Regions from separate parts of the Bacillus sp. SYZHCR11 genome, predicted to be linked through region 2. Evidence: predicted binding sites of a transcription regulator. Region 2 holds the regulator's gene; the other holds the start of a gene.
The links. The regulator NrdR, encoded in region 2, represses ribonucleotide reductase genes. The targets are predictions, from matches to a motif close to AACACNATATATNGTGTT.
Positions count from the first base shown of each region.

Region 1 (15,141 bases), on a different contig from region 2:
TTCCGTTTCACCGAAGACAATCAGGAATGGTCACAGCTCACCGACCATAAGGGCAGACCGATCCCGCGCCGGGCCGCAATTAACAGCTATGGCTTCGGCGGCATGAATGCGCATGTCGTCTTGGAACAGTACAGTCCGAGCCATAAAGACAAAGAATCTGCGCATGACTCGCAGCTTATCGTGCTTTCTGCTAAGAGCGAAGGGCGTCTTAAGGCGGCCGCAGGTCAGCTGGCTGATTTTGTGAAAACTGGAGATACTCCGTCACTGCGGGATATTGCTTATACGCTTCAGACCGGCCGTGAGGCGATGAACTGCCGCTTGGCACTCGTTGCCCGCAATCAAGATGAATTGCTGGAAAAACTGAAAGAGTACAGAGCATTTTCCGAAGAAAGCAATGGAATGAAAAGCTTCTTTACAGGCAGTCAGCAGACTGGATCAGGAGATATCGGCGTTTTACTGGAAGGGACTCTCGGTACAGTCGTCACGGAGACGCTGTTGGCTGAAAACAATCTGGAAAAGCTTGCATTTTGCTGGGTGAAAGGAGCGGATATACCGTGGGACAGACTCCACCAAGGCAAATCTGTTCAAAGAGTGCCGCTTCCGACATATCCTTTTGAACACCACAAGTATTGGAACGGCGGTCAGCCAGAAGACATCAGCCTTGCGCCGGTTTCCCAGGACCCTCAGCTCCGCCGCGAGAGCGCAGCTGACATTGTGGCTGACATTTTGGGGATGAAGGCAGCGGAAATTGATCAAAATAAGCCGCTGACTGAATACGGCTTTGATTCAATCTCCTCTATTCAGCTGCTGAAAAAACTTGAGGGCGGAGACAGCCGCATCAGTCTGGAAGCTCTTCAGAAATGCAGCACTCTTCAGGAGATCGGCATGCTGTTAAAAACGAACCAGCCGCATGAGGCGGGCCGGAATTTTCCCGAACTCGTCAAGCTGAATGAAAGAGAAAAAGGCCGTCCTGTTTTTTGGTTTCACGGCGGAACAGGAGGCGTTGAAGCATACCAGCCATTCGCCAAAAAGAGTCAGCGTCCTTTTTACGGCATCCAGGCAAGAGGTTTGACAGGGAAAGAGCCGCTGCAAGGAATCGAAGAGACGGCCGCTTCTTATATGAGAATCATCCAAGCGGTACAGCCGAAAGGCCCTTATGACCTCGGCGGATATTCCTTGGGCGGGATGCTTGCTTATGAAACCGCGCGCCTCTTGCAGGAGGAAGGTCATACAGTAAAAAGCGCCGTCATGATCGACACCCCGTACAGTGAAAAATGGAAAGAGAGAAAACCATCTGTTAAGTCAGTCATGCTGCAAACGATCAATACGATGCTTACGGCATATCTTAAGCCTGAAAACCATGAAGAGGCATTAATCAGCAGAGAAGACATTACCGTCCAGGCTGAGGAAGAAGAAGTATTGAAAGAATTGATCGGCCTTGCCAAAAAGCGCGGTCTGCCAAAATCCGAAGAAGCGATCCGGATGCAGCTGGAGCAAATGATGAAGACGCAGCTCGCTTACGGAATGGAAGAGTATGACATGAAGCCGCTGCCTCATCCGGAAGCGCTGCAATGCTACTACTTCCGTAATAAAAGCGGTTTGTTTCTCGGAGATCTTGAACGTTATCTGACAGCAGAGGAAGAACAAATTCCGTTAGACCATGATGCGTATTGGAAAGAATGGGAACACCAGATAAAACACTTTCACCTGCTGGACGTCCACTCTTCCAATCATGTCACAATGCTGTCGGAACCAAAGCCGCAAAACGCCATTAAGGCATTCTGCGAAAAACTGTACGCAAACAAAGGAACGATAAGCGCAAATTTCCTTAAATCTTTCAAAAAAAAGCTGGACGAAACAAATGAGTTGGTAAAACGGTAATAGAGAACGGCCGGAGCAATCCGGCCGCTTTTTTTACAAATAGAACTAAATACACTATGTACTAAATATTCACTATTATATTGATTTCCTGTTTATAAGATATTAAAAAACCCCCGATAAACAGGGGGCGATATTAAAATCTGACAGGCAATGTTTCAAGCCCTCTCAAAAACACGTTTTTTCTCCACGTTACATCCTCGTGCGCGCCTTTCAGCTCTATATTCGGAAACCGTTTTAAAAGAGAAGTAAAGGCAATGGATGCTTCCATCCGGGCGAGCGGAGCCCCGAGACAAAAATGAATGCCGAATCCAAAAGAGATATGACGGTTCGGTGTTCTCGCTATATTTAATGTATCAGGATCATCGAAATATTCCGGGTCCCGATTGGCTGAACCGATGCCGATAAATATCATATCGCCTTTTTTAATAGAAACATCTTTATAGGTGAAATCTTCAATCGCCCATCGATTCGCCATCATGATGACGGGAGAGGTGTAACGCAAAAGCTCTTCGACCGCCGTCTGGATATTTTCGTGCTGCCGCTTTATCTTCTCCATCTGGTCTTTATGCAGAAGAAGCGCCAGGGTGCCGGAGCCGAGAAGATTAACCGTTGTTTCAAGCCCGGCAACGACTAACAAAAACAGCATGGAATACAGCTCTGATTCACTCAGCTTTTGGCCGTCCTCTTCAGCGTAAATAAGCTTGCTTGTCAGATCTTCAGCCGGATGTTTTCTTTTTTCTTCGATCAGTGTTTTCATATATTGTTTAAATTCTTTGAGAGCCTGGTTGGTCGCATCTTGTCCGCTCTCTGACGTGTCGACCATCGCGTTTGTCCATACTTGAAATTTGGCGCGGTCCTCTTTCGGAATTCCGAGCAGCTCGGAAATGACGATAAACGGAAGCGGTGCCGCGAAATCTCTCATGATATCAGGGTCTGCTTTTGTTTCCATTTCATTCAGCAGCTCTTCTGTGATCTGCTCTATCCCGGTGCGAAGCTGCTCAATCATCCGGGGAGTGAACCCCTGATGCACCAAAGATCGAAGACGTGAATGATCCGGAGGGTCTTTTGCCAGCATATGCTCTGAGACAAAATCGATATCTTCGCTGACATTCAGCTTCGCGATCAGCTCCTTCGGCATAACCCGTTTTACATCTCTCGTAATTCTGCCGTCTTTTAAAAACGCCATACAATCATCATAACGCGTGATGAGCCATGCCGGAAAGGTGCCTCCGAAACGCTGCAGTTCGAATTTATGTATGGGGTCCTGCTCTCTGAATCTGCTTAAAACCGCAAAAGGGTCTTCGTGAAACTCGGGTGAGTGTGGGTGAAACATTGTTTTTTCCATCTGGATTTCCCCGCCTTCATGTTTTTGAAAAGACATAACCAACAGCCGGTGCCTGCCGACCGGACGGCATTCCTCCTTTTATCTGCCGAAGACACTGATCACAACGGCTCATAAGTATGTCTAAAATATATAAGGAAACAGAAGCCGGTTCAATAGACAAATCGTAAAGCCGCCATTTTCGTTGATTATCAACAAAACAGCAAACTTTTTTTGCCATTTCATCATGTGTGTTAAATCCGGCTAATATACATATTTACGCTTCATATCAACTTCTTAAGGAGGATGTGAATGAATGCGTTTATGAAATGGGCGGCAAGTCTGCTTTTGGTGATCTCTCTTCAGTTCGGCCTTACGGGCGCCGGCATCCATTCGGACAGTGCTGCTCATGCTGCATCCCGATACGATCAGGTGCTGTATTTCCCGCTGTCAAAATATCCGGAGACGGGAAATCATATAAAAGACGCCATTTCGGCAGGTCATTCTGAGATTTGTACAATTGATCGGGGCGGAGCGGAGAACAGAAGGAAAGAATCATTGAAAGGAATTCCGACAAAGCCCGGGTTTGACCGTGATGAATGGCCCATGGCAGTCTGCACAGAAGGCGGGGCGGGGGCTGATATCAGATATGTAACCCCATCGGATAACCGCGGGGCCGGTTCATGGGTTGGAAATCAAATGAGCGGCTATTCCGACGGCACGAGAGTATTATTTATCGTTCAGTAACTTCTCCGGTTCGCCGGAGTTTTTTTATGCTTTGAAAAAGCGGCACGCCGGCTGGACATATGAAGTGGCAAAGAGTAAACTTATATGTTGGAATCAGCATGAGAAAGGATTGGATCACATTGACAGTGACTACATACCGAAATATTGCACTTTTACTTCTTTGTTTAACAGCGGGAATTGTGGATGTGATCGGTTATTTAAGCCTGGGACATATCTTTACCGCCAATATGACGGGGAATATCGTTCTGTTCGGCCTGGCGATCGGCAACTCATGGCACCTTGCTGTACTCAAATCGTTAACCTCGTTAATCGGATTTATTGCCGGCGTTATTGCCGCGGCCCTGCTTGTGGGCAATAAAAAGAAATCATTCTGGCCCCCTGCGGTAACTGCCGCTTTAGCTATTGAAGGAGCTGTTTTACTGCTGTTTGCTTTGTTCTCCTGCTTTTTTGCAGACGCCATTTCTGTTTATGTGCTGATTATGCTGCTCAGCTTCGCAATGGGAATGCAGACGACAGCCGCGAGAAAACTTGGTGTAGCGGGGATTTCCACGACCGTATTAACGGGAACGCTCGCTAATTTTTTTGAAGATCTCACCGCAAGGTTTTACAAAGCGGACAAGCGGAAGCAGTTTACGAGAGATGCTGTATTGCGCGCGCTTGCCTTGGTTCTGTATTGCTTTGGGGCGGTCATAGGCGCTTTTGCCGAACCGGATTATAAGTTTGCCGTGATCTGGCTCCCGATTATCATTATTTTAGGCATTATGCTTTGCGCATTCACGATGTTCCACGGATATTCTGAAGAAAAAAACAATAAAAAAACGCCCTGAATCAGCGGCGTTTTTTCTTTTTATTGCTCTTTCCGGGTCCCGATTGTATACACGGCCCGATCTGTATGTACCTTTAATCCGTCTTGCTCCTGTTGGATGGTAATGTCGCCGAGCAGAGGAATTTCATACGCATCTTGGGGAAGCGGGACATTTCCTTCCTCCGTATAGGTTGTGCCGTGCCCTTTTAAAACGAGTTCTTCATCCGCTACATAGTCATCGGGATGGTTTGTCCGGCGGACGAGAACGTCATCAAGGTGAAGCATGATCTGATCCATATCAGAAATCTCGTTTCGGCTGTCTGTCAGCTCTCCTTTTCTGATATCAAGCGTTTGTCCGATCTGTTTTTGCAGCCATTCAGACAATTCGGTGTTTGTAAGTGCCATTGTGATTCCTCCTTTTATCTACACCATACTTATTCCCTATTTTTTTAGAAATACACTGCCTTGCATTGATCTTTTTTTCTGACAGCCGGTTCTGAACTGTTCCGAGTTCCTTCATTATAAATGTTTCATCTATTCACCTGAAAAACGGAGTCATCTGCCGTGCAGACGACCCCGTTCTCATGATAAAAAGGTTACTCTTTCGGCACAGCGTTTTCAGCGTTCACTGCGCCCGCTCCGTAAATGTTCGGATCTTCATTTGTCCATTGATCCGGACTTTGTTTGATCAATGTTTTCACTTCGTCAGGCGAAAGCTGCGGGTTTTGCTGAAGGATTAAGGCAGCGATGCCCGCACAGATCGGAGTGGCCATGGACGTGCCCGACAGACTGAAATACAAGGAGCCTACACGGTTTGATTTCTGTAATTTGTCAAGATATGAACGCGGAGAACGTAGAGATACGATATCGACCCCGGGCGCAAGAATGTCAGGCTTCTCTTTTCCGTACACCGTCGGGCCGCGGCTTGAGAAAGAAGCGACCGTATCGTCCTCATTGCTGGCCGTATCATTGTCATCATAGGCGCCTACCGTGATGACCTTCTCGCTGACACCGGGGCTTGAAATCGTTTGAGCTTCCGGACCGGAGTTGCCCGCGGCGACGCAGACGACGATTCCTTCATTCCATGCCTCTTCAACGGCCTTGACGAGCGGGTCGTCCGTTTCTTTATCATATCTGAGCGCATCTCCGCCCAGTGACATGCTGATGATTCTGATCGGATTCTTTGTGTGTTCTTTATTATATTGTATGCACCATTCCACACCTTCAATGATATCAGCCAAGGTTCCTGATCCTGATTTGTTTAAAACCTTGACTCCGATCAGATCGGCTTCCGGCGCCGGCCCCTGATATTTACCCGAAGATGAAGCGCCGCTGCTTGCGATATCACCGGCGCAATGGGTGCCGTGCCCGTTGTCATCATACGGTTCTGTCTTTTGGTTGACAAAGTCCGCAAATCCGATAATCCTGCCTTCTAAATCGGGATGCTGATAGATTCCGGTATCAATAACGGCGACGGTTACGCCTTTTCCTGTTAATACGGTGCCGTTACGGGTCACTTCTTTTGCATGAGACGATTCAGCTGCTGTATCAAGGAGAGCTTTTACTTCACGGTTTAAATAGATTTTACGGATATCCCGGCATTGCGAAAGAAGCATGTGAAGGGCGGACGGCGTGACTTCGGCGCTGCAGCAATTGATTGTTTGAAACTGCTTTTTTATAGTGCAGCGTTTTTCTTTTGATAAGACCTGTCCTGTGCTGTGAAAACCGGATTCATGGCAGCCCTCTTCAAATTCAATGATGACTGACATTTTCTTTCTGTTTTTCACCTTTTTTTCGAAAAAATTGTGTAAAAAGCAAGGTGTCCATTTGAAAGGTTTATATAACTGTAATACGTTTTCTCTGAGCGGCCAGTCCAGCTTATGAGCATTTGACCGCACCATTTGTACCATTGAGTAACCAAACATATATACTTTTCCTCCCATTCTGGCGATTCTCTCTATACCATATGAACAGGCCGTAAGTTCGGTCAGTTTGTTTGTCCTTCAGGAGCGCTGGTTACTTGCGGCTTTTTCAGGAGAAGAAATCGAGTTGAAACAGAACGTTTGTTCGTTTTGTAATGAAGCCGGCGGAAGGTAGTATATACATGAACATCATATTGAGACATTCCTTGGAAAAACAGCTTCCGATTGATATTATATATATGAAAAAAGACGGCTCCGTTTCAAAACGGACCATTATGATAAAAAAAGGGGATGAGCGGGCTGTAATGGCATTTTGCTGTACAAAAAGGCAGATGAGAACTTTTTTGACGGGCTCCATTCTGTCCTGCGCATTTGCTTCGGGAGGCGGATATTCATTTCTAAAAGCGTATTCTTGATGCCGTCCGTTTCCGGCCGTGAATCTCCCGCCCCTGAAAATTCGGGCGTTCCTCCCTTTTTTTTTGCCCTCTCTCAACCTTTTTTCACTGATGCCCGGCATTTGAGCGCTTGAACCGTGACAATCCATTGATTTTTCGAAACCGGGAAGTTTTTCACTGATGATAATGTTAATAGAATGTTAAGATAAGACCTATTGACAAAAATCCATATAATGAATATTTCATTTTTCAGAAAGGAGCAAAGAAGGAGAGCTGATGAAAAGAATTTTACTTAATGTCATCATTATCGTAGCAATGGTCTTACTAATAAGATGTGCTCATTATGCGTCAGACCCTGATCCCTCGAATTCTTCTGATACATACACAGATTTTAAAGATCTGGCTGAACATGAAGACCCCGATGATTATCATATATCGTACAATAAGAGAAAGGGGAGCCCCGTATTGATCATGTCCCCGCACGGAGGGAGAATTGAGGGTGGGGTGAGCGAGATCGTCCGCTCTTTCAGGGATGATTATTCAACCTACCTGTTTGAGGGATTAAAAGCGCATGATAACCAGACTCTTCATATTACGAGCACCAAGTTCGATGAGCCTTCAGCAGTCGAAAGCATTAAGCAGCACCATTATGTTATCGCAGTTCACGGTTATAAAGGCGACGAGAAAAATACTCTTGTCGGAGGAAGCGACCGGAAGCGGGCGAAAAAATTGGTGAGAGCTCTCAAACGAAACGGATTTCCTGCAGAATTGGCAACCTCAAAAACCGGTCTGGCCGGGGTTGACACCGAAAATATCAATAACCAGGCGCAAACCGGGCTGAGTATACAGCTTGAGATCAGCAGAGAACAGCGGGAAGCGTTTTTTGATAATTTTGATTACCGCGAAAGGGAATTCACAAAAACGGAGGAATTTTACCGGTTTGTCCGTACGATAAAAAGAGTGATCAATCAAGAGTATTCGTGAGCTTAAAAAAAGACAAACCTGTGAAAGATGAGTAAACTGAAAAAAAAGGAGGTTTGTCCCTTGGCAAAACATCACTTTTATTTAAAAGCAAATTGGCCCGGAAATCGCAATGACGTCGGCGATATTAAAAGCGGCCGGCTGGAAACTGCTGTGTCCATTCCTAAGGAAATGGACGGACCCGGAGAAGGCACAAATCCTGATGAAATGCTGCTTGGAGCGGCCGCGACCTGTTATATTATAACGCTTGCGGCGATGTTGGAAAGAAGCGGCCTGGATAAAGAAGATCTACATATGGAATCTGAAGGAATTGTAGACGTCACGAACGGTGTGTTCACGTACCAGAAAATCATTCACCGCCCGTTTATATTATTAAAGCCGGATGCAGCCGAAACGGACTTTACGCTCGCCAGGAAGTTAGCGCAAAAAGCGGAGTCCTCATGTATGATTTCACGAGCGGTCCAAGGAAACGTGGAGATGGAGCTTGAGGTTGAAGTAAAAGTTGCCCGCGCTTGACGAGTTCAAACGGTCAGCTCCGGGCCGTTTGATTTTTTTTAGCTTTTTGAGACTTGGAACGGTTCAGCAGGATGACCCCCGTGATGACAAAAATAAGCCCGATCATCATTTTAGCTGTCATGGCTTCCTTAAAAACAAAAAAGCCGACAATTGCCGTTAAAGCCGTGCCGACACCTGACCATGTCGCGTATGCGGCGGATAAATCAAGGCTTTTCAAAGAGAAGCTCAAAAACATAAAAGAGGCTCCGATTCCGGCAATGACGCCGAGAGCGGGCCATAAGTGCGTAAAACCGTCCGACAGCTTCAGCATCGTGCTTCCGAACACTTCTGATACAATGGCTAATGCCAGGCAGAGTAATCCTTTCATATCATGCTTCTCCTTTCTACCAATTCATCAGAATGACACCGGCCAATAAGAATACAAGTCCGATGACGGCCTGCTTGTCCAGTTTTTCATGAAACCATTTCGCTCCGATAATGGATGCGAGCACCGTTCCCGCTCCGCTCCATGTTGCATAGGATAAGCTGAGCGGAATGAGATTCAGTGTAAGTGAAAGCATATAAAAGGCCAATGAATAGCCTGCCACTACAAGCGCGCTCGGCAAAAACCGCGTAAATCCGCGGGAGACCTTCAGCATGGCCGCGCCGATTGACTCTGATAAAATAGCAATTGTGAGGAAGATATAACCCAGAATCATATCAAATCCCCCTCTCATCATAATCCTTATGCCTTTTGTTTAAGGCAGTAAAATAAAATAATATCCGAACTTTGCCCGCCAAGTCAAGACATTAGGCCTATATAAAAAGGCCCCTGAAAGGAGCCCTTTTTGATTGTCTTAGTAGTAATACGGATAGTAAGGGTAGCCGTAACCTCCGTACAAATACGGATTGAACAAAGCGCTTCCGACAAGCCCCCCGACAAGCCCTCCGAAGAACGGTCCGCCGTAAAAACCAAACGGCCGTCCGAATCCATAACCAAACCAAGGCCGGCCAAATCCAAAACCCGGCCGCCCGAAGCCGAAGCCGAATCCGGGACGCCCGAACCCGAAGCCCGGCCGTCCAAACCCAAATCCGGGCCGTCCAAACGGTCTCATATCACTATCTGCTGCATATGTGTATTCTTCATTCATAATTTAGGTACCTCCAAGAATAAATTTGAGATGATAACAGAGTATTCAGCCCACCAATTTTTGATTGGGCATTTATCAAAAAAATAAAGGAGTGAGCTTTTGTGGGCCTGTATCAGTCCGATTGGTCAAAAAAACCTCCGCACACACACGCATACCGGGCTGTTACGGATGTAGTGCAGGGGCACTACCATATGATCGAAGGCTTTTCGCAGCCGGAGAACGGCAGCAATACAGATGAGCATACACATTTCTATACGGGCATCACCTCGTTTGAAAACGGCCATTTTCATAGGTATTACGGCATTTCCGGCCCTGCCATCCCGAGGGATGACGGAACACATTACCATGAGCTTTCAGAGACCACCTTTGCCGCCTACAATGAGCCGATTCGGATCCAGCATGGCGGCGTCGTTTACGATCCGCGGGAGGAAGGACGGAAAACGCACCGCCATACGCTCAAAGGAAAAACGAGAGAGGTTGTCGGAAACGAGCCGATCGGGTGGTAGCGGACGTTTAGCGCTCAGGAAAAAGGGCAAAATGAATAGGTGCCTGAAGAAATGAATGCTATAATTAGGGGGAGATTTATAAAAGAGAGTGATACATATTGAAAAATAAAAAACAGCCTGTCGTCATACTCGTCGGACCGACGGCAGTCGGAAAAACAAAACTAAGCATCGGACTCGCGAAAATGCTGAATGCGGAAATCATCAGCGGAGATTCCATGCAGGTATATAAAGGGATGGACATCGGAACGGCCAAAGTCACCGAAGAAGAGACAGAAGGTGTGCCGCATCACCTGATTGATATTTTGGAGCCGTCCGACACTTTTTCAACGGCGGATTATCAGAAAATGGTGAGGGGAAAAATCACCGAGATTGCCGGTAGAGGAAAGCTGCCGATGATTGTCGGGGGGACGGGTCTGTACATTCAGTCCGTGCTGTATGACTATACGTTCACGGAAAACTCCGGCGACCCTGTATTCCGGGAGCGAATGGAGAAACTGGCGGCTGAAGAAGGGGCGGAAGCGCTTCATGCCAAGCTTGCGGCAGCCGACCCGGAAGCGGCGGCAGCCATTCATCAAAACAATACGCGAAGAGTCATCCGCGCGCTCGAAATCCTGCATGTATCGGGAAAAACAATGTCAGAGCATCTTAAAACCCAAAAACGGGAGCTGCTTTACAATGCGGTTCTTATCGGTCTTACAATGGACAGAGAAGTACTGTACGGCCGGATTAACGAGCGCGTTGACCTGATGCTGGAAACCGGCCTTCTTGACGAAGTAAAGCGGCTGTATGATATGAATATCCGGGACAGCCAATCGATTCAGGCGATCGGCTATAAAGAGCTGTATGAATATCTTGATGGAAAAGTGCCGCTTCCTCAGGCCGTGGAGCAATTAAAACAAAATTCAAGGCGATATGCGAAACGCCAGCTGACCTGGTTTCGCAATAAAATGCCCGTTTCATGGACAGATATGACGCCGCCTGTTGATATTGAGCAGAAAAAAAAGGAAATTTTCGAGTGTATAGCAGGAAAACTGGAAATTTAATCGAAACAGTATTGTATTGAGAACCAAGGAGGACGAAACATGAAACCGATTAATATTCAAGATCAGTTTTTGAATCAAATCCGAAAAGACAATACGTTCGTCACGGTGTTTTTACTCAACGGCTTTCAGCTTCGCGGCCAGGTAAAAGGCTTTGACAACTTTACCGTTTTGCTCGAAACGGAGGGGAAGCAGCAGCTTATTTATAAACATGCCATCTCCACGTTCGCCCCGCAAAAAAACGTCCAGCTTGAGCTTGAATAGACTTTTTGACAAAGACCATGAACAATGGTCTTTTTCTATGCGCGTCTGTATATTGCAGGCCGTATATCGGAAAGATAAAAGGGGGTTCGGAAAATCGTGTTCGAAAGTGAAAATGAACTGAGAAGAATCAGGATTACGCTCGTTTGGATCGCTGTTTTTTTGCTGTTTGGAGCTTGCAGCAATCACGAGACGGTGGTGACGGATGATGACGGCGGCTTGGCGGATGCCGAATCGCAGACAGAAGGCATGGTGCAGCTGGAACATAATCGTTTCGGCATTGTCGAGGACGGTTACTTAAAAATATACCGCTATGATGAAAAAACGAATAAAATCGAACTGAAAAAAGAAACGGCGCTGGATGAGCTTGAATAAATTTCACAAGCGTTCGAATTTACAAAGCGGGCCGCACAAGCTACACTAAGTACTGACATTGATCATGCAGAGGGTGAGACGATTGAAACACAAGGTGATAATCAACCATTGGGAAGAAACTTGTGAAGATGATTCCTGCTATGAATATGGAACCAGCATCATCGTTGACGGCAAAGAACTGATCAGGGAGGCTTCCATCACAAGCGCTCTGAAAGCCGTACTGAAAGAAATCGGTGCTGATGTGGAGATTGAAGAAACCGTTGAAAGCGAAAAAAAATGTGATTCTTACAAAAAATAAGAATAAAAGTCTAGACTACTAAGCAGTTTTTTTTCATGTTATGATAGACATCGGCTTACACATGACACCTTGAGTAGGATGAGAGATGATTCTCGTTCTGCTCTCTTTTTTGGGCGTTAATCGGGCCGGAGCCAAAGTCCGCTCTTTCAAAAATATGAATTTTTTATAAATCGATCTCAATATGTTGTGTTTTTCTGAGAGGTTAGTATACTATATATAGTGTTAAGAGATTCATTATTTTTGATAGGTCGTGATAAGGATGGTTCAAATCATATTTGATTCAAAGACAGGGAATGTTCAGCGTTTTGTGAATAAAACAGACTTTCAGCTGATCCGCAAGGTGGACGAAATGGACCACGTGGACACTCCGTTTGTTTTGGTCACCTACACGACAAACTTCGGTCAGGTACCGGCATCAACACAATCATTTCTCGAAAAATACGCCCATCTCTTATTAGGAGTCGCTGCGAGCGGCAACAAAGTATGGGGCGATAACTTTGCAAAAAGCGCCGATACCATCTCTAGACAATATCAGGTGCCGATCTTGCACAAATTTGAACTCAGCGGCACATCTAAAGACGTTGAATTGTTTACTCAGGAGGTAGAAAGAGTTGTCACAAAATCAAGTGCCAAAATGGATCCAGTTAAATAACGAAATCATGATCCAACAAGATGGAAAATTCCAGTTTGATAAAGATAAAGAGGCTGTACATAGCTATTTTGTAGACTATATCAATCAAAACACAGTTTTCTTTCACGATTTAAAAGAGAAGCTGGATTATTTGATTGAAAACCAATACTACGAAGAGGAATTCTTAAGCCTTTATTCTTTTGAAGACATTAAAGAAGTGTTTAAGACAGCTTACGCTAAGAAGTTTCGTTTTCCTTCCTTCATGAGTGCGTTTAAATTCTATAATGACTATGCTTTGAAAACGAATGACAAGAAAAAAATCCTCGAGCGTTATGAGGACCGGATCTCAATTGTTGCGCTGTTCTTCGCAAACGGCGACACTGAGAAAGCAAAAGAATATGTGAATCTGATGATCAATCAGGAATATCAGCCGAGCACACCGACATTTTTGAATGCCGGCAGAAAACGCCGCGGAGAACTGGTGAGCTGTTTCTTGCTCGAAGTCAATGATTCCTTAAACGATATTTCACGGGCGATCGATATTTCCATGCAGCTTTCTAAACTGGGCGGCGGTGTTTCTCTTAACCTGTCCAAGCTCCGCGCGAAAGGTGAAGCGATTAAAGATGTTGAAAACGCCACAAAAGGTGTTGTAGGCGTCATGAAGCTTCTTGATAACGCGTTCCGTTACGCTGACCAAATGGGCCAAAGACAAGGCTCTGGCGCGGCGTACTTAAACATTTTCCACCGCGATATCAATGACTTTCTTGATACGAAAAAGATTTCTGCGGATGAAGATGTGCGCGTCAAAACGCTTTCTATCGGTGTCGTCATTCCGGATAAGTTCGTTGAGCTTGCACGTGAGGACAAAGCGGCTTATGTATTCTATCCGCACACGATTTATAAAGAATACGGCCAGCATATGGATGAGATGGACATGACGGCGATGTATGAGGAGCTTGTCGACAACCCGCGTGTCAAAAAAGAAAAAGTGAATGCGCGCAAATTGCTTGAAAAGCTTGCCGTTCTCCGTTCTGAGTCAGGTTATCCGTACATTATGTTCCAGGACAACGTAAACAAAGAGCATGCGAATAACCACGTATCAAAAGTGAAATTCTCGAACCTTTGCTCTGAAGTGCTTCAGGCGTCACAGGTTTCGGCTTACACAGATTATGACGAGGAAGACGAAATCGGCCTGGACATTTCCTGCAACCTTGGTTCATTAAATATTTTGAATGTCATGAAACATAAATCGATTGAGCGCACGGTGAAACTCGCGACGGATTCCCTGACTCATGTATCTGAGACGACGGATATCCGCAACGCGCCGGCAGTCAGACGCGCGAACAAAGCGATGAAGTCGATCGGTTTAGGCGCCATGAACCTTCACGGCTACCTGGCCCAAAACGGCATCGCTTATGAAAGCCCGGAAGCAAGAGATTTTGCGAATACGTTCTTTATGATGGTGAACTTTTATTCCATCCAGCGTTCAGCTGAGCTTGCGAAAGAAAAAGGCGAAACGTTTGAGCATTACGAAGGCTCCACTTATGCAACGGGAGAATATTTCAATAAATACATCGAAAAAGAGTTCTCACCGGCATACGAAAAAATCGCTGCGCTCTTTGAAGGCATGCACATCCCGACAATTGAAGACTGGAAAGAGCTGAAGGCGTTTGTCGCCGAAAACGGCATGTACCACAGTTACAGACTGTGCATCGCGCCGACAGGCTCCATTTCCTACGTCCAATCCAGCACGGCGTCCGTTATGCCGATCATGGAACGGATCGAAGAAAGAACATACGGAAATTCAAAAACGTATTACCCGATGCCGGGGTTAGCGTCTAATAACTGGTTCTTCTACAAAGAAGCTTATGATATGGACATGTTCAAAGTGGTGGATATGATCGCGACAATCCAGCAGCATATCGATCAGGGAATCAGCTTTACCCTGTTTTTGAAAGATACGATGACAACTCGTGATCTGAACCGTATTGATCTGTATGCCCACCATAGAGGCATCAAAACCATTTACTATGCAAGAACGAAAGATACCGGGCAGGACAGCTGTCTTTCTTGTGTCGTTTGATTAAAGGAGAGTTAACAGTGACAAAAATTTATGACGCAGCAAACTGGTCAAAGCATGAAGATGATTTCACCCAAATGTTCTACAACCAAAACGTAAAGCAGTTTTGGCTTCCGGAAGAGATCGCATTAAACGGCGATCTTCTTACTTGGAAGTATTTGGGTAAAAATGAGCAGGATACGTACATGAAGGTGCTCGCCGGCCTGACACTGCTTGATACAGAGCAGGGGAACACAGGCATGCCGATTGTGG
Region 1 covers NZ_JBXUND010000001.1:500,435-515,575, reverse strand. The annotation lists gene AC2CGA_RS02410 (beta-ketoacyl synthase N-terminal-like domain-containing protein) at 1-1,881, shown strand, start outside; gene AC2CGA_RS02405 (cytochrome P450 family protein) at 2,015-3,226, opposite strand; gene AC2CGA_RS02400 (NucA/NucB deoxyribonuclease domain-containing protein) at 3,515-3,949, shown strand; gene AC2CGA_RS02395 (YoaK family protein) at 4,009-4,776, shown strand; gene ymzB (protein YmzB) at 4,797-5,159, opposite strand; gene aprX (serine protease AprX) at 5,351-6,679, opposite strand; gene AC2CGA_RS02380 (hypothetical protein) at 6,859-7,092, shown strand; gene AC2CGA_RS02375 (poly-gamma-glutamate hydrolase family protein) at 7,348-8,055, shown strand; gene AC2CGA_RS02370 (OsmC family protein) at 8,116-8,568, shown strand; gene erbB (SMR family multidrug efflux transporter EbrB) at 8,582-8,935, opposite strand; gene erbA (SMR family multidrug efflux transporter EbrA) at 8,952-9,266, opposite strand; gene AC2CGA_RS02355 (hypothetical protein) at 9,405-9,698, opposite strand; gene AC2CGA_RS02350 (YmaF family protein) at 9,800-10,204, shown strand; gene miaA (tRNA (adenosine(37)-N6)-dimethylallyltransferase MiaA) at 10,303-11,247, shown strand; gene hfq (RNA chaperone Hfq) at 11,287-11,508, shown strand; gene AC2CGA_RS02335 (YmzC family protein) at 11,605-11,880, shown strand; gene AC2CGA_RS02330 (hypothetical protein) at 11,963-12,178, shown strand; gene nrdI (class Ib ribonucleoside-diphosphate reductase assembly flavoprotein NrdI) at 12,438-12,830, shown strand; gene nrdE (class 1b ribonucleoside-diphosphate reductase subunit alpha) at 12,790-14,892, shown strand; gene nrdF (class 1b ribonucleoside-diphosphate reductase subunit beta) at 14,910-15,141, shown strand, end outside.
Region 1: nrdI (class Ib ribonucleoside-diphosphate reductase assembly flavoprotein NrdI) is a predicted target of NrdR. The motif match lies at 12,385-12,402, and genes of this name have one in related genera.

Region 2 (15,141 bases):
CAGCAAATAAGCTAATTCATCTCTTGCCAGCATTTCATCATCAACGATTAACACCTTCAGCATGTTCTTCTCCTTTAGTCATCAGTTTCAAAGGCAGTTCAAATGATACGTCCGTACCTTTGCCGGTCTCACTTTCCAATCGCAGGGCTGCCTTGGGGCCGAACAGCCCGATCAGCCGCTGATTTAAATTGTAAAGCGCGGTTCCCGTCCCTTCTTTAGACGGGAGCGGACGGTTTCCGAGCACGGACAGCAATTCCGGATCAATTCCCCGCCCGTTATCTCCAACCCGCATTAAAACCGACTGACCGGCGGATACCACGCTCACATTGACGGCACAGCTGTCCTGCTTTCTTGAAAATGCATGGCGAAGCGCATTTTCGACGAGAATCTGCAGCACAAAAGGTGGAATTTCGATGTCCTCCAAACCGCGTTCGATTTCAAGACTGATTTTATATTTCCCGGGAAAACGGGCCTGCTCCAATGATAAATACGCCTGCAGATGGTTCAGTTCTTTAGAAAGCGGGATGAGCAGCTGCCTTGCCCCCTGGAGATTGGAACGGAAATAGACGCTGAGCTGCAGCAGAAGCTTTCGGGTTTTTTCCACATCCGTACGGCAAAGAGCAGAAATCGTATTGATCGCATTAAACAGAAAATGCGGATTGACCTGTGCTTGAAGCGCTTTTATTTCTGCGTCTTTCAGCAATTTGCTCTGCAGTTCCGCCTCGCCGAGTTCAAGCTGTGTGGAAAACAGCATGGCGAGTCCTTCTGCAAGCTCTTCTTCAACCCGGCTTAAACCTGACGGGCTTTTAAAGTACATTTTCAGCGTCCCGATCGTTTTGCCGTTTGACGTCAGCGGCAATACAATCGCCGCATGCAGCGGACAGGGATCGTGCGTGCATTCAATTTCTTCCTTTGATGTCGCTTTCATAATATGACCCGTTTTAATAACGCGCTTTGACAATCCGGTAATCAGGCTTTCAGACGGAATATGATGGTCGGCACCCGCGCCGACGTGCGCCAAAATCTTTTCGTTATCCGTAAGCGATACCGCGTCCGTTCCTGTTTGCCTGTGAATGATGGCGGCGACGCTTTTGCATGAGCTTTCATTCAGCCCCTGGCGGAAATACGGAAGCGTCTGATCGGCAATCATCAGCACCCTGTGGGTTTCAAGGGCTCTCGCCCGTTCTTCCTTCCGGATAATCGACTGAATGATCGAAAGAAAAATAAAAGTCCCTGACCCGTTTACCAATATCATCGGGATGCCGATGATGCTCACAAGCGTCCAAGCATCAGAAAACGGCTTGGCCATCAAGAGGATGAGCAGCATTTGCAGCGATTCCATTCCGAGTCCGACAAGCGCGGCCACCCGCGGTGTCGGCATCCTGTAGCGTTTTCTGAAATACCGTCCGATCCAGCCGGACAAAATGCCCGCTAAAACGGATGAGACGGCACAGCTGACTGCGGTCGCGCCGCCGAGTGATAAACGATGCAGGCCGGCCAGTATGCCGACGCCGATCCCCACATACGGACCGCCTAAGAGTCCGCCGATTTCAACGCCCATAATTCTTGTATTGGCAATTGAACCGGACGGATTAATTTGAAACACCCAGTCATTATTCATGATTGTATTCCGCTGAATTTCTATTCCCGTATAGTTGCTGATGATACTGAACAGCGAGAAAATTGAAATCAGCACCGCTTTGCCTTTATAGCTCTCAGGCTGCTGGAGCGCCTGTCTGAACAATCTGGTATGAGCCAGAACAAATCCCAATATGACGATAATTCCGACTCTTTCCAGCATCATGATGATCAAATGCAGCATACTTTTCACCTGTTCTTTCAAATTTTATTTTATCACGTTTTAGAGCCTGAGACAGAATCTGACACAAACCTGCCTGTTTTTTTCAAATCATCTGAAAACAAATCTTTCACAGTCTATGTATCTATTGTAGAATAAACGGGAGCCTTGCGGCAGAGAGTTTCAGAATATAACAAAGAGGAGAAGATCATGAAAGCCGTATTTTTTGATTTGGACGATACACTGTTATGGGATGAAAAAAGCGTCAGAACAACATTCAGGGAAACATGTTTACAAGCGGAAAAAAAATATGGCCTTGACCCGCAAACATTTGAAGAGGCGGTACGGAAAGCGGCACGGGAATTGTATATGTCATACGAAACCTATCCTTATACGGTCATGATCGGCATTAATCCGTTTGAAGGATTATGGGCGAATTTTTCCGAGCCGGTCAGCGAAGGATTTAAACAGCTGAATCGGATTGCGCCGGAATACAGACGAAACGCCTGGACGAACGGCTTAAAAAGCGTCGGTATAGACGATGCGGCTTACGGCGAATATTTGGCGGAGTTTTTCGCGGCGGAACGCAGACAGCGCCCGTATGTGTATGATGAAACGTTTGCGGTGCTTGATAAGCTGAAAGGTGTTTATGAATTGCTTCTGCTGACAAACGGCGATCCCAGCCTGCAGAAAGAAAAACTAGCCGGCGTTCCTGAGCTCGCGCCTTATTTTAATGAAATCGTCATCTCAGGCGCTTTCGGAAAAGGGAAACCCGATGCCTCCATATTCGAACATTGCCTCGGCCTCCTGAACCTGAAAAAAGAAGACGCCATTATGGTCGGAGATAACCTCAATACTGATATATTGGGAGCGAAACGGGCAGGCATTACGACAGTCTGGATAAACCGGACACAAAAGAAAAATGATACGGACATTGCGCCTGATTACGTGATCAGCGATCTTCACGAGCTGTTTGCGATTATAGATTAACAAAAAGAAAGATAATTTTATACGCTAAAAAACCCCATTCTGAATGAACGGGGTTTTTTGTATTTCCGGTTATTTTTTCGCTTCGGCTACAGCCTTTTTCACAAAATCGTCCAATGAGACGGTTTCTGATTTCTGCTCGCCGTATTTCCGGACGTTTACCGCGCCGTTTTCCGCTTCTTGGTCACCGACCACAAGCATGTACGGGATTTTTTGCATTTGCGCTTCACGGATTTTATAGCCGATTTTTTCGTCCCGGCTGTCAAGCTCGACACGCAGGCCTTCGCGCTGCAGGCGTTCCTGCACTTTTTTCGCGTAGTCAAGATGCACGGACGGTGATACAGGAATGACTTGGAATTGCACCGGCGCAAGCCATGTCGGAAGGGCGCCTTTGTGCTCTTCGATTAAGAAAGCAACGAAACGTTCCATCGTTGATACGACGCCGCGGTGAATAACGACAGGGCGGTGCTGTTTGCCGTCTTCTCCGACGTAAGTGAGATCAAAGCGTTCCGGAAGAAGGAAGTCAAGCTGTACAGTTGACAATGTCTCTTCTTTGCCGATCGCCGTTTTCACCTGCACGTCAAGTTTAGGGCCGTAAAATGCCGCTTCGCCTTCCGCTTCATAATAGTCGTGCCCCATCTCATCCATTGCCGCCTTCAGCATGGATTGCGCTTTGTTCCACATCTCATCATCATCAAAATATTTTTCCGTATCTTCAGGATCGCGGTAAGACAGGCGGAATGTGTAATCACTCAGGCCGAAGTCTTTGTATACGTCTTGAATCAAACGGACGGTGCGGATGAATTCTTCTTTAATCTGATCAGGGCGGACGAAAATGTGCGCGTCATTTAATGTCATGCCGCGTACGCGCTGAAGACCTGAAAGCGCCCCGGACATTTCATAACGATGCATCGTTCCGAGCTCGGCGATGCGGATCGGAAGCTCGCGGTAGCTGTGAATGTCCTGTTTGTAAATCATCATATGATGAGGACAGTTCATCGGACGGAGCACAAGTGTTTCATTGTCCATTTCCATCGGCGGGAACATTGTATCCTGATAATGATCCCAGTGCCCTGATGTTTCGTACAGGTCTTTGCTTCCGAGGACAGGCGTATACACATGCTCATAACCGAGGCTCAGCTCTTTATCCACAATGTAGCGCTCGATCACGCGGCGGATGGTCGCGCCTTTCGGCAGCCAGAGCGGCAGACCTTGTCCGACTTTTTGAGAGTTGGCAAACAATTTTAATTCTTTGCCCAGTTTTCGGTGGTCACGCTCTTTCGCTTCTTCAAGCATGCGCAAATGCTCTTTCAAGTCATCCTTTTTAAAGAAAGCCGTGCCGTAAATCCGCTGAAGCATTTGGTTTTTGCTGTCGCCGCGCCAGTATGCGCCCGCAAGGCTCAGCAGCTTAAATTCTTTAATTTTGCCTGTAGACGGCACGTGCACGCCGCGGCACAGGTCAAAAAATTCGCCCTGCTCATAAATAGAGACCGTTTCGTCTTCTGGAATCGCATCCAGCAGTTCAAGCTTCAGATTATCGCCGATTTCCGCAAACATGGCTTTTGCTTCATCACGGCTCACTTCTTTTCGGATGATCGGCAGATTTTCACCGATGATGCGTTTCATTTCTTTTTCAATCTTCGGAAGGTCATCCGGCGTCAGCGCCTGCTCCATTTCAACGTCATAATAGAACCCGTTTTCAATGACGGGGCCGACTCCGAATTTCACATCTTTATAAATGCGTTTAATCGCCTGGGCCAATAAATGCGCCGTGCTGTGCCGCATGATGTTCAAACCTTCTTCTGTGCCTTCTGTAATGATTTCTACGGCACCGTCCTCTTGAATCGGCGTTCTTAAATCAATTTCCTGTCCGTTCAGTTTTCCGGCTAAAGACTTTTTCTTTAATCCCGGACTGATGGATGCCGCGATATCTTCTGTTGTAGTTCCTTTCGGAAATTCCTTTACCGCTCCGTCCGGAAATGTGATGTTGATCATATCTGACATCTTCGTCACTCCTTTTTTTATGCAAATCAAAAACCCCGCCCCCTATGAAAGGGACGAGGTTAAATAAACGGAATCGTGGTTCCACCCTTTTTTCCGCGCGGCCGATTGCTTCGGCACTGCGGCTCTAAGCTCTGTAACGGGAGTTCCCGTCAGCTATTACTGGCGCTTATTCCGGCGTTCACAGCTGAAGTTCAAAGGCGGTAAAGACAATGATCCATAGCTGGAAAGCTTTCAGCCTGGGCTCTCCTCTCTTATAAAGCCGGTATCAATGCTTCATGTCCTTATCAATACGTGTAGCAATCATTAATCTTTTATGTATTATAAAATGTCTGTGAGAAAAATGCAACTCGGTTTTCCGTCTGATTTCGCACAGACAGCCCTGCCGCTTACACAAGGCCGTCCGTGCGGCTATCCTTCCGTCTTCTCGGCTGCAAACGCGCCCAGCGGAAAAAGGCGCACCCTCTCCTGAAACACGTTTTGAATGGTTCTTGACATCATATGTTCCGGTTTGTCCGTATACAGTTCGACCGTCTCAGGCGCAATGGAGATCAGCGGCGCAAGGAGATGGGAATCTATATACATCGGGTGCTCCCGCACAAACCGTCTGTCTATGTATTTTTTCTGTTCCCGTTCTGACACATAGCGCAGCTCCCACAGCGTAAAAGCCCGGTCATGTACGATGCGGACTTTCTTCATCCGCGGCGGATTGGATGTCACATAATCTCTCAGAGACTGGATAAAGTTTTGATATTCCTGTTCCATCTGGTATTCATCTATCGCGGCCTCCGCATATTCTCTGAGCCTCTCATAATACCTGCCGAGCCGGAACGTCTGAAACGAACGCACGGAAAAAACACCCGCATCAAGTGAAATCGTCCGGAGCGCATCTGAAATAAACTGTGTGCGCGGCTCTTTCTTCGGCTCAAACGGATGATCCTCAAGCTCTCCTTCCATAATGCTGTGTGCAAGCTGAAGGATTTGCTGCTGTTCATCCTGATCGGTGAAGCAGTATGCGTCCTCAATAAGCGAAAGCATATGCTCGTCTTCTTTGCATTCCAAAAAAAACCTGACAAGTATCGGCTCAATAAAGCGCTGAACGCAAAAAGCCGTTTCAGACCTTGCGATTCCGACTTTTTTTATGCCTTCACGGACAATAAAATGTCTCCGGTCGTCCGATTGCTGAATGAGATGTAAAAAAGCGGCGGTATCGTGGTCATCTTCAAAGATCACTTCAAGCATATTTGTCCCCCCTTACGGCATCTGTTACAAGTATATGGGGGATGTTTTTAAAATAGACGTAAAGGTTAGCTTTCACCGCCGAACAAATGACGCACCTTCTTTTTAAATATAACGGGAAGCGATAAAAATACGATGTAAAGACAGATCACACAGAGTACGGTCAGCACATTGCCGGACATAAAGCTCGCGCCGAGCACATTCAGGACGATCGTCCCCGGAATGATGCCCGCTGCGGTCGCCAAAAAATACGTTACCGGCCTGACTTTCGATAGGCCCGCGGCATAGCTGATCACATCAAAGTTAACAGGCAGAATGCGCAGGATAAAAATATAAAAGAAGCCATTGGTTTTCATCTGCTTTTGAATGGCTTCCATTTTTCCATGACGGCTTTTCTCATTAAAGGCAAACAGCCCCGCCGCAAAAAAAGACGCGGCGGCAGCGCCCATTGAGCCCGCCAGCGTATACATGGTGCCGAAAAACGGGCCGAACGCCAATCCTCCGGCGACGGAAACGATTGATACGGGAAACAGCACAAAAGGCCTGACGATGGAAATTCCGATAAACACAAGCGGCGCAAAAACACCGAACGATAACACCCACAGCCGGATCTCCTTAGGCGACAGATTCAGATATTTGCGGTTTGCCCACAGCAAAAGACCCGCTCCCGCCGCAGCCGCAGCCCAAGTGACAGCCTTCTTATTCCTCATTCCCTCAAATCCTTCCCATTGGACGCCGGCATCATGAACGGCGGCGGTTTTCCCCGTCAAGACGGACGGGCGAAGCCAAATATAAAATCCGCTCCATCAGTCTTGCCGCTTTTACTTCTTCCTTTTCTCCCCGCTGTGAATACGTAAAATGATGCTTCAGCTCGTCTGGTGAAAAATTAGACGAGAAGAAAGTGGGAAGCTGCTGGCTCATTCTGTGCTGAAGCACGGTGCCGATGACTTCATCCCTGACCCAGCTTGTCATTGACTCCGCTCCGATGTCATCAAGCATCAGTACGGGCGTCGTTTTCACCATATTCAGTTTCGCCTCCAGCGACTGATCCTGAAGCGAGTTTTTCAGCTCTCTGACAAATTCGGGAACATATACGATCATTGATGAATACTCTTTTTCCGCCAGTTCGTTGGCAATGGCGGCTAAAATAAATGTCTTTCCGATTCCGAATTTTCCGTACAGATACAGCCCTTTGCCTTTTCCCGTTTCATTATAGCTCTTCAGAAAATCCGTCACATGCTGGAAAATGCCGAGTCTGCTCGGATCGGTAATGTCGATCTGCTGAAACGTCGCGCCGAGAAGTTCCTGCTGGATATACATGCTCTTCATCAGGGACTTTTGCCTTTTCTGGCGGTCGAGCTTTCTCTTTTCCGGACATTCGTAATATTCAATATCAATGGAACGCCCGTTGATCACAAGCTTCGGATGGTAGCCTTCAAGCAGGCTGTTCGTCCGGCTGTCTTTCGAACAGAAGGCGCACTGTTTGCTTTGCTGAACGAATTCGTACAGTTTATTTAACCCTCTGTCAATCATGCTTTGATTGATAACATCTTTCTGTTCCTTCAAAAAAGCCTGGACGTCTTCGTCGGCCATAACTTGCTGCTGCATTCGTTCCAGGCGTTTTTGAAAGTCAGGTCTTTTCGTCACGCCTTCTAAGGATCGGCTGATCGGTTCCATTCAATATCACCCCGCTTCTCTGTCTCAATAGGCAGAGTATTTTTTCAGTTTTTTCATTTCTTCCATCATTTTTTTCTTCTGTTCTTCAAGATCCTGTGCGGAAAGAGCCGTCTGTTCTTGTTTCTTCCCGGTTTCTTCTTCTTTCATCCAATCAGGGCGCTTTTCTTCCCGGACGGTTTTTTTGCCGCGCGCCGCGCCGTTTGTTTTGCCGTCCGCCCAATCAAGATATTGCCTGTGCTCTTCGATTGCGAGCTTCATTGCTTCCCGTACCGTTTTGACTTTCTTTCTGGCCCAGTGGGCGGCGATTTTTTGGATATAGTTTTTGGACAGCTTCATATCCGTTTTCAGCATGACATAATAAATCAGCACATTGGTGACGCCGGGCTCAAGCTTTTGTTCGAACATAATATCGGCGATAATCTGCAGGTCGGCTTTTGACGGCTCGGTCCCGTCCGCAATGTCCTGGAGAAGCTTTCTCGGTGATATGGTCTCAAGCTGTGCGATGAGTTCGCCGTTCAATGAATCGTCCTTTTCCGTCCGGTTTTCTCTCAAGGTGACAGGCTGTGTTTTATCAATCAGTTCGGGAAGCTTGCCGCTTCTTTCAATTTGGTACCAGTCGCTGGCCGCTTTCCTCAGCGCTTCGGCCGTTATCGTATCCTGTTCATTAATTGCGGTCATGACGACGTGCTGCATGGAGATAGGATCTATTCCGTATAAATATGAAAGCTTTTTAATGCTCTCCCGCACATCCTGTGTGATTGATTTGCGCGGTATCATCGTTTCTGATAACCCCGCCAAAAACAGCTCAAAATCAAACACTTCCTCCGTCACCGTATAGGAAGGCGCTTGTCCGACAGACGCCGTCTCATAGTCCTCGGGGAGCTTCATCGCCTCTTCCATATCAGGCGTCATTTTCCATTCACTCGGCTGAAAAGAGGCAAAAGCGTGATTAAACGGACGGGTAATTTCCCTTGCGCCCGCGCCGACGGAAGGGTGCGTGTAAAATTGTCTCAGCTGCTGGTATTTCGTTTTACCGACTCTGTTATAAAGAAAGACATTCAGCATGCCGTCTTCAAAAAAATCATTCGGCCTGAGCGGGGGCAGCAGCTCATAAATAAACATCCGCTCTTTTTGCTCGGACTCCCGGATATACACTTTCAGCAGTCCGATTCCTTCAAGCTTTCCCTGTTCATGATGAATCTTTTTTAAATTTGACTGCATCATGCCCATCAGCTGCCTGTGCGTGGATTCCGCTCCCCACAAGCGGTTCTGCTCAAGCTCCCCCCACAAGGTCATATAAAGGGAGAATGCAAAAGAACCGATCAGCGGCTGGTACAGATGTGTCAAAACCTGTCTGTCGACATCCTGAAGAAGCGAACGGCTTTTGACCGTATAAGGATCTACAGGCAATACGTCATTCCAATAGTCAGCCATGATTCTCAAACCTTCCGATATGTTTCTACTCTCATTTTACACCGTTTCTGCGATCTATCAAATGCCAATTTTGCTCATGAGAAAAGAGCCAGACACAATCTCTTAGCTCTCTCAGCGTTCTTTCTTTATTAAATCTTTCAATTCATCGATAAACACGTTTATATCCTTAAACTGCCGGTAGACGGAGGCAAAGCGGACATAAGACACCTCATCGATTTTCGCCAGGCGGTCCATTACCATTTCACCGACAAGTTCGCTTTTGACTTCAGATACGCCTTGGTTTCTCAGCTCTTTTTCAATGTCAAAGCACATGTCTTCCAATGTTTTCAAAGGAACGGGCCTTTTTTCACAAGCTTTAATTAACCCGCGCAGCATTTTTTCACGGCTGAATTCTTCCCGGACGCCTTCTTTTTTCACGACGATCAGAGGCATCTCTTCAAACTTCTCAAATGTAGTGAAGCGGTAATGGCAGGCTTCGCATTCCCGCCTTCTGCGGATTGATTTCCCTTCGTCCGCAGGCCGTGAATCAAGTACGCGGGAACCGTTATGCTGGCATGAAGGACATTTCAAATTGGATCAGCTCCCATCTGTTTCGTTGCTGTAATGCGGTTCGCAAGCTTCCGGTAAATGCCCGCCAACGTTTCTAGGATGAGCCTATTTGTTGGGAGAGCCGATAGACCGGCCTTATCTTTTCTATTTTACAAAAAAAATGCTTAAAGAAAAAGCAATGCTGTTTTTTTACATTAGAAAAGGAGCATCAGCTTCAAAGCGCGTAATGGCTTTTTCAGCTTAGCTCCCTTGTGTTTGCGTTTTGAAAATTACAGTACTTTCGCTTGTGCCTGTTTAATCTGTACAGGCCCCATTCCTCTCGGTATTTCAATGTTTTCTCTTGTATCTGCATGTAATGCGTCCGCAATGTAATCCGCAGCCACATTAGGATCCAGGTCTCCACAAGTATAAACATCAATGCTTGCATATCCGTGTTCAGGAAAACTGTGAATCGTTAAATGTGACTCAGAGATAATAACGACTCCGCTTACGCCTTGCGGTGCAAATTTGTGAAATGCGACCTCGCGCACTTCAGCTCCTGATTTCAAAGCAGCATTTACAAACGTTTTTTCAATAAAATCCATGTCATTGAGCTTATCAAAATCGCATCCCCACAGCTCGGAGATGACGTGACGCCCCATTGTTTCCATAATCATGGACCCCCCTTAACAAGAATTAAAAAAGTGAATTTCCGAGAACTGACCCGGCCATTTACCACGGGGGAAAGTTAGTCCGGAGAGGTCCTAACCCTTTAAGTAATTCCGAAGCAGTCACGAGCAAGAAGTTCACGAAAGATAGTATACTGTGTTTAAGTTTATTTTGCAAGGTGTGTTTTTTGCGAATATGCCGTTAAGGGTTTTTTTCTAACAAATGTCCATGAACTTTAGTCTACACAGCTGACGGGTGTTTCATTCGCGCGGCGACGTGACGGATAAGATCAACGACCCGGCAGGAATATCCCCATTCATTGTCATACCAGGCGAGCACCTTTACTTTTCGGTCTTCCATCACCATCGTTGTCAGTCCGTCGATGATCGCAGAGTGTGAATTCGTATTATAATCCGAAGAAACGAGCGGCTCATCCGAATAATCAAGAATTCCGTACATCGACGTTTTTGCGGCTCTTTGGAAAGCGGCGTTCACTTGCTCGGCCGACACATCTGTTTTCAGATCGCAGACAAGGTCCACTAATGACACATTCGGAACGGGAACACGCAAAGCGAGACCGTGAAGTTTTCCTTTCAAATGAGGCAGCACGAGCGACAGCGCTTTAGCGGCGCCTGTAGAAGTCGGAATGATGGATTCTCCGCACGCTCTCGCCCTCCGCAGATCTTTATGCGGATTGTCGATATTTTTTTGATCATTCGTGTAAGCGTGAACAGTCGTCATCAGGCCGCTTTCAATCCCGAATTCCTGATCAAGCACTTTGACGACCGGCGCAAGACAGTTTGTCGTGCAGGATGCATTTGAAATAATGACATGTTCATCGGGATTGAACTGCTCTTCATTTACTCCCATGACAATGGTAACGTCTTCATTTTTGCCCGGAGCCGTTAAAATGACTTTTTTCGCCCCTGCTTCAATATGGCTCATCGCTTTTTCTTTTGAATTAAATTTCCCCGTTGCCTCTACGACGATGTCTATTCCGCATTCTTTCCACGGAAGCTCTCTCGGGTCCCGGCGATTGAACAGCATAATATGTTTTCCGTTGACGATCAGGCTGTCGCCGGCGGTCTCAACTTCTTGATGGTATTTGCCGTGAATTGTGTCATACTTTATCAAATGAGCAAGCGTTTCCGGGGGATAGCTTGCATTAATGGCTGTTATTTGAATTTGATCATCTTCCATTGCTTTTCTGAACACCATTCTTCCGATTCTTCCAAACCCGTTGATTGCTACTTTTACCTTCATGCTCAGGTCACCCCTTTTTAATATGCCACTCTAATTTACCTTTATTTATATATAGTATAACACATTAAAAGAAATCCGCCAGTACAACTTGATAAAAATCCACCCTTATACCGATCAATATGTTGTTCAATCGGTTTTTTTGCATATAAAATGATCTTTCTTCCATAAAAAAAGCAGGATCAGCGTCTCAGGCTGCCTGCTTTTTTCTTATATTTGTCCCGGTTCTTTAAATTTGTCATTTAAAATGCTGTCCTCTAAAACGGAAGACACCTCGCCGTACCGTTTAGCAATATGCATCGCGCCCCAGTCACACAGCGCATTTAAAATTCTTTCCAGACTGTGCCCGTATTCACTCAGCTCGTATTCCACTTTCGGCGGCACCTGATTGTACACGATCCGGTTGATGACGCCGTCAGCTTCCAGCTCCCGCAATTGCTGTGTCAGCATCTTCTGGGTGATGTCCGGCATAAGCCGCTTCAATTCGCTTGTCCGTTTTTTCCCGCGCATAAGGTGGCAGAGGATCACACACTTCCATTTTCCGCCGATCACTTCAAGCGCCGCCTCTACGGATATATTGTATTTTTTCTTCAGCAACGGTAATTCCTCCTCATCTATAGGAACTAAAAAGTGCCTATGGCACTTAAAAGTACGTTCTTTTCAATGACACTTCTATCAATCATAATGACATTTGCCGGCTGAAAAGGAATGTACTCTTATACTTATATCGTTTACCCGGCATCATTTCAACCATACATTATCGTTTAAGGAGGAAAACAGATGTCTTCACATCGCCAAAGCTATTTACCAGCGCTGCTGGCATTAGCCGTCAGCGCTTTTGCGATCGGCACAACCGAATTTATCAGCGTCGGACTGCTGCCGCTTATATCTCAAGATCTGCATATACCTGTGACAACGGCGGGACTTACCGTTTCCATGTATGCTCTGGGCGTGACATTCGGCGCGCCGGTTTTAACGTCTCTCACATCCGGCATGTCGCGGAAAACGCTGCTGCTCTGGGTGATGTTGATTTTTATCGCCGGAAATACACTCGCAGCGAGCGCTTCCTCAATCGGCGTCTTACTGGCGGCACGGGTCATTTCGGCTTTTTCCCACGGCATTTTCATGTCAATCGGGGCAACGATCGCCGCCAATATCGTGCCGGAGCATAAAAGAGCAAGCGCGATTTCCATTATGTTCACGGGGCTGACGGTGGCTACGGTGACCGGCGTTCCGTTCGGCACCTATCTCGGCCAGCAATTCGGATGGAGAATCGCATTTGCCGTGATTGTGGCGGTAGGAATCATCGCATTCCTCACAAACGCGCTTCTCGTTCCGTCTCATTTGCGCAAAGGGACGAAAACCGCATTTTCCGAGCAGGTCAAACTCGTCACAAACGGCCGGTTATTGCTTTTATTTATTATTACAGCGTTAGGCTACGGCGGAACGTTTGTCGTGTTTACGTATTTATCTCCGCTTCTTCAGGAGGTAACCGGTTTTCAGAAAGAAACCGTCGCGGCCATCCTGCTCATTTACGGAATTGCGATTGCCATCGGAAACATGATTGGCGGCCGTTTATCAAACCGTAATCCGCTGAAAGCCTTGTTTTATATGTTCATTGTCCAGGCTGCTGTGCTGTTTGTCCTGACTTTTACCGCGCCGTTTAAAACAGCCGGGCTGATCACCATTATTTTCATGGGGCTGTTGGCGTTTATGAATGTGCCGGGGCTTCAGGTATATGTCGTGATGCTGAGTGAACGTTTTGCGCCAAGCGCCGTTGATACAGCTTCAGCCTTAAATATCGCGGCATTTAATGCCGGAATCGCGATCGGCTCGTTTGCCGGCGGAATCATTACAGACTCAATCGGAATCATTCATACCGCTTGGATCGGGGCGCTGATGGTGCTCAGCGCGGTCGTATTAACCGGATGGAGCAGGAAGCTGGAAAAGCGGGATCGCACTGCCCTTGAAAGGAGGTGAGTTTTTCTTCAGCGCATTTTGATTTTTTTCAACAGACAAATAATAGGAGGAATATATACATGACAACACATTTACAAGCAAAAGCAACATTGCATAACGGAGTAGAGATGCCTTGGTTCGGCATCGGAGTTTTCAAAGTAGAGGAAGGCGCGGAACTCGTCAACGCGGTGAAAACGGCATTGGTGCACGGCTATCGCAGCGTTGATACCGCCGCGATTTACGGAAATGAAGAAGGTGTCGGCGAAGGGATCCGCCAAGGGCTGCAAGAAGCGGGATTAAAACGTGAAGACATTTTTGTCACGTCAAAAGTATGGAATGCCGATTTAGGATATGAAGAAACGTTAAAAGCGTTTGACACAAGCTTAGAAAAACTCGGTTTAGATTATTTAGATTTATATTTGATCCATTGGCCTGTCGAAGGAAAGTACATCGATGCGTGGCGGGCGCTCGAAACCCTCTACCGGGATGGACGCATTAAGGCGATCGGGGTCAGCAATTTCCAAATTCACCACCTGAAACATCTCATGAAAGAAACGGAAATCAAGCCGATGATCAACCAGGTGGAGTACCACCCGCGCCTGACACAGAAAGAACTGCTTGCTTTCTGCACTGAACAAGGCATTCAGCTTGAAGCGTGGTCGCCATTGATGCAAGGGCAGCTGCTTGATCACCCCGTCTTACAGGAGATTGCTGAGAAATACGGCAAATCAGCCGCTCAAGTGATTTTGCGCTGGGATTTGCAAAACGGTGTCATCACCATTCCGAAATCAACTAAAAAACACCGTATTGAAGAAAATGCAAATGTCTTTGATTTCGAACTGTCAGCTGAAGATATGAAGCGGATTGATGATCTGAACGAAAATCTCCGTGTCGGTCCGGACCCTGACAATTTTGATTTTTAACCAGAAAAACACCGTTCGGCTTTCCGAACGGTGTTTGTTTATGCCCAGCCGCTCAATACTTCCTCAAGCTGGTGCTTTGTATATTCAAGACTGCCGCTGTTATCAATGACGGCGTCAGCTTTTTTTGCTTTGTCCGCTAAAGGCATTTGCGACGTTATCCGGCTCATCGCTTCTTCTTCTGTCAGGGAATTCCGCTCCATCAGCCGTTTGAGCTGAATGTCTGCCGGTACGGTGACGACGAGCACTTTGCCGACAAGATAATCAAGCCCGCTTTCATACAAAAGCGGTATATCCAAAACGACGAACTGCTCTTTTCTCGCAATGGCTTCATCCCGCTGTTTCAGCATTTCCGCACGCACTGCCGGATGAACGATCTGATTCAGCTTCAGACGCTTCTGTTCGTCAGTGAAAACGATAGAACCGAGTTTTTTTCTGTCAATATCGCCATTTTCCAGCAGGATGTCTTTTCCGAATGCTTCCACAATTTGTCCGTAAGCCGGCATTCCTTTTTCCACCGCCTGTTTCGCGATGGCATCCGCATCAATGACTGTTATTTTTTTGTCGATCAGCATACGCGCTACCGTGCTTTTGCCGCTTGCGATGCCTCCCGTTAAACCGATGACCAAGCTCAAAAAGCCCACTCCTTCTTACATTTTCCAAATCCCG
Region 2 covers NZ_JBXUND010000003.1:163,954-179,094, reverse strand. The annotation lists gene AC2CGA_RS12695 (LytR/AlgR family response regulator transcription factor) at 1-63, opposite strand, end outside; gene AC2CGA_RS12690 (sensor histidine kinase) at 41-1,822, opposite strand; gene AC2CGA_RS12685 (HAD family hydrolase) at 2,009-2,788, shown strand; gene thrS (threonine--tRNA ligase) at 2,858-4,789, opposite strand; gene ytxC (putative sporulation protein YtxC) at 5,198-6,028, opposite strand; gene AC2CGA_RS12670 (TVP38/TMEM64 family protein) at 6,094-6,735, opposite strand; gene dnaI (primosomal protein DnaI) at 6,767-7,702, opposite strand; gene dnaB (replicative helicase loading/DNA remodeling protein DnaB) at 7,727-9,136, opposite strand; gene nrdR (transcriptional regulator NrdR) at 9,248-9,706, opposite strand; gene speD (adenosylmethionine decarboxylase) at 9,955-10,335, opposite strand; gene AC2CGA_RS12645 (glyceraldehyde-3-phosphate dehydrogenase) at 10,574-11,596, opposite strand; gene AC2CGA_RS12640 (winged helix-turn-helix transcriptional regulator) at 11,804-12,190, opposite strand; gene AC2CGA_RS12635 (MFS transporter) at 12,374-13,573, shown strand; gene AC2CGA_RS12630 (aldo/keto reductase) at 13,633-14,475, shown strand; gene coaE (dephospho-CoA kinase) at 14,514-15,107, opposite strand; gene ytaF (sporulation membrane protein YtaF) at 15,123-15,141, opposite strand, start outside.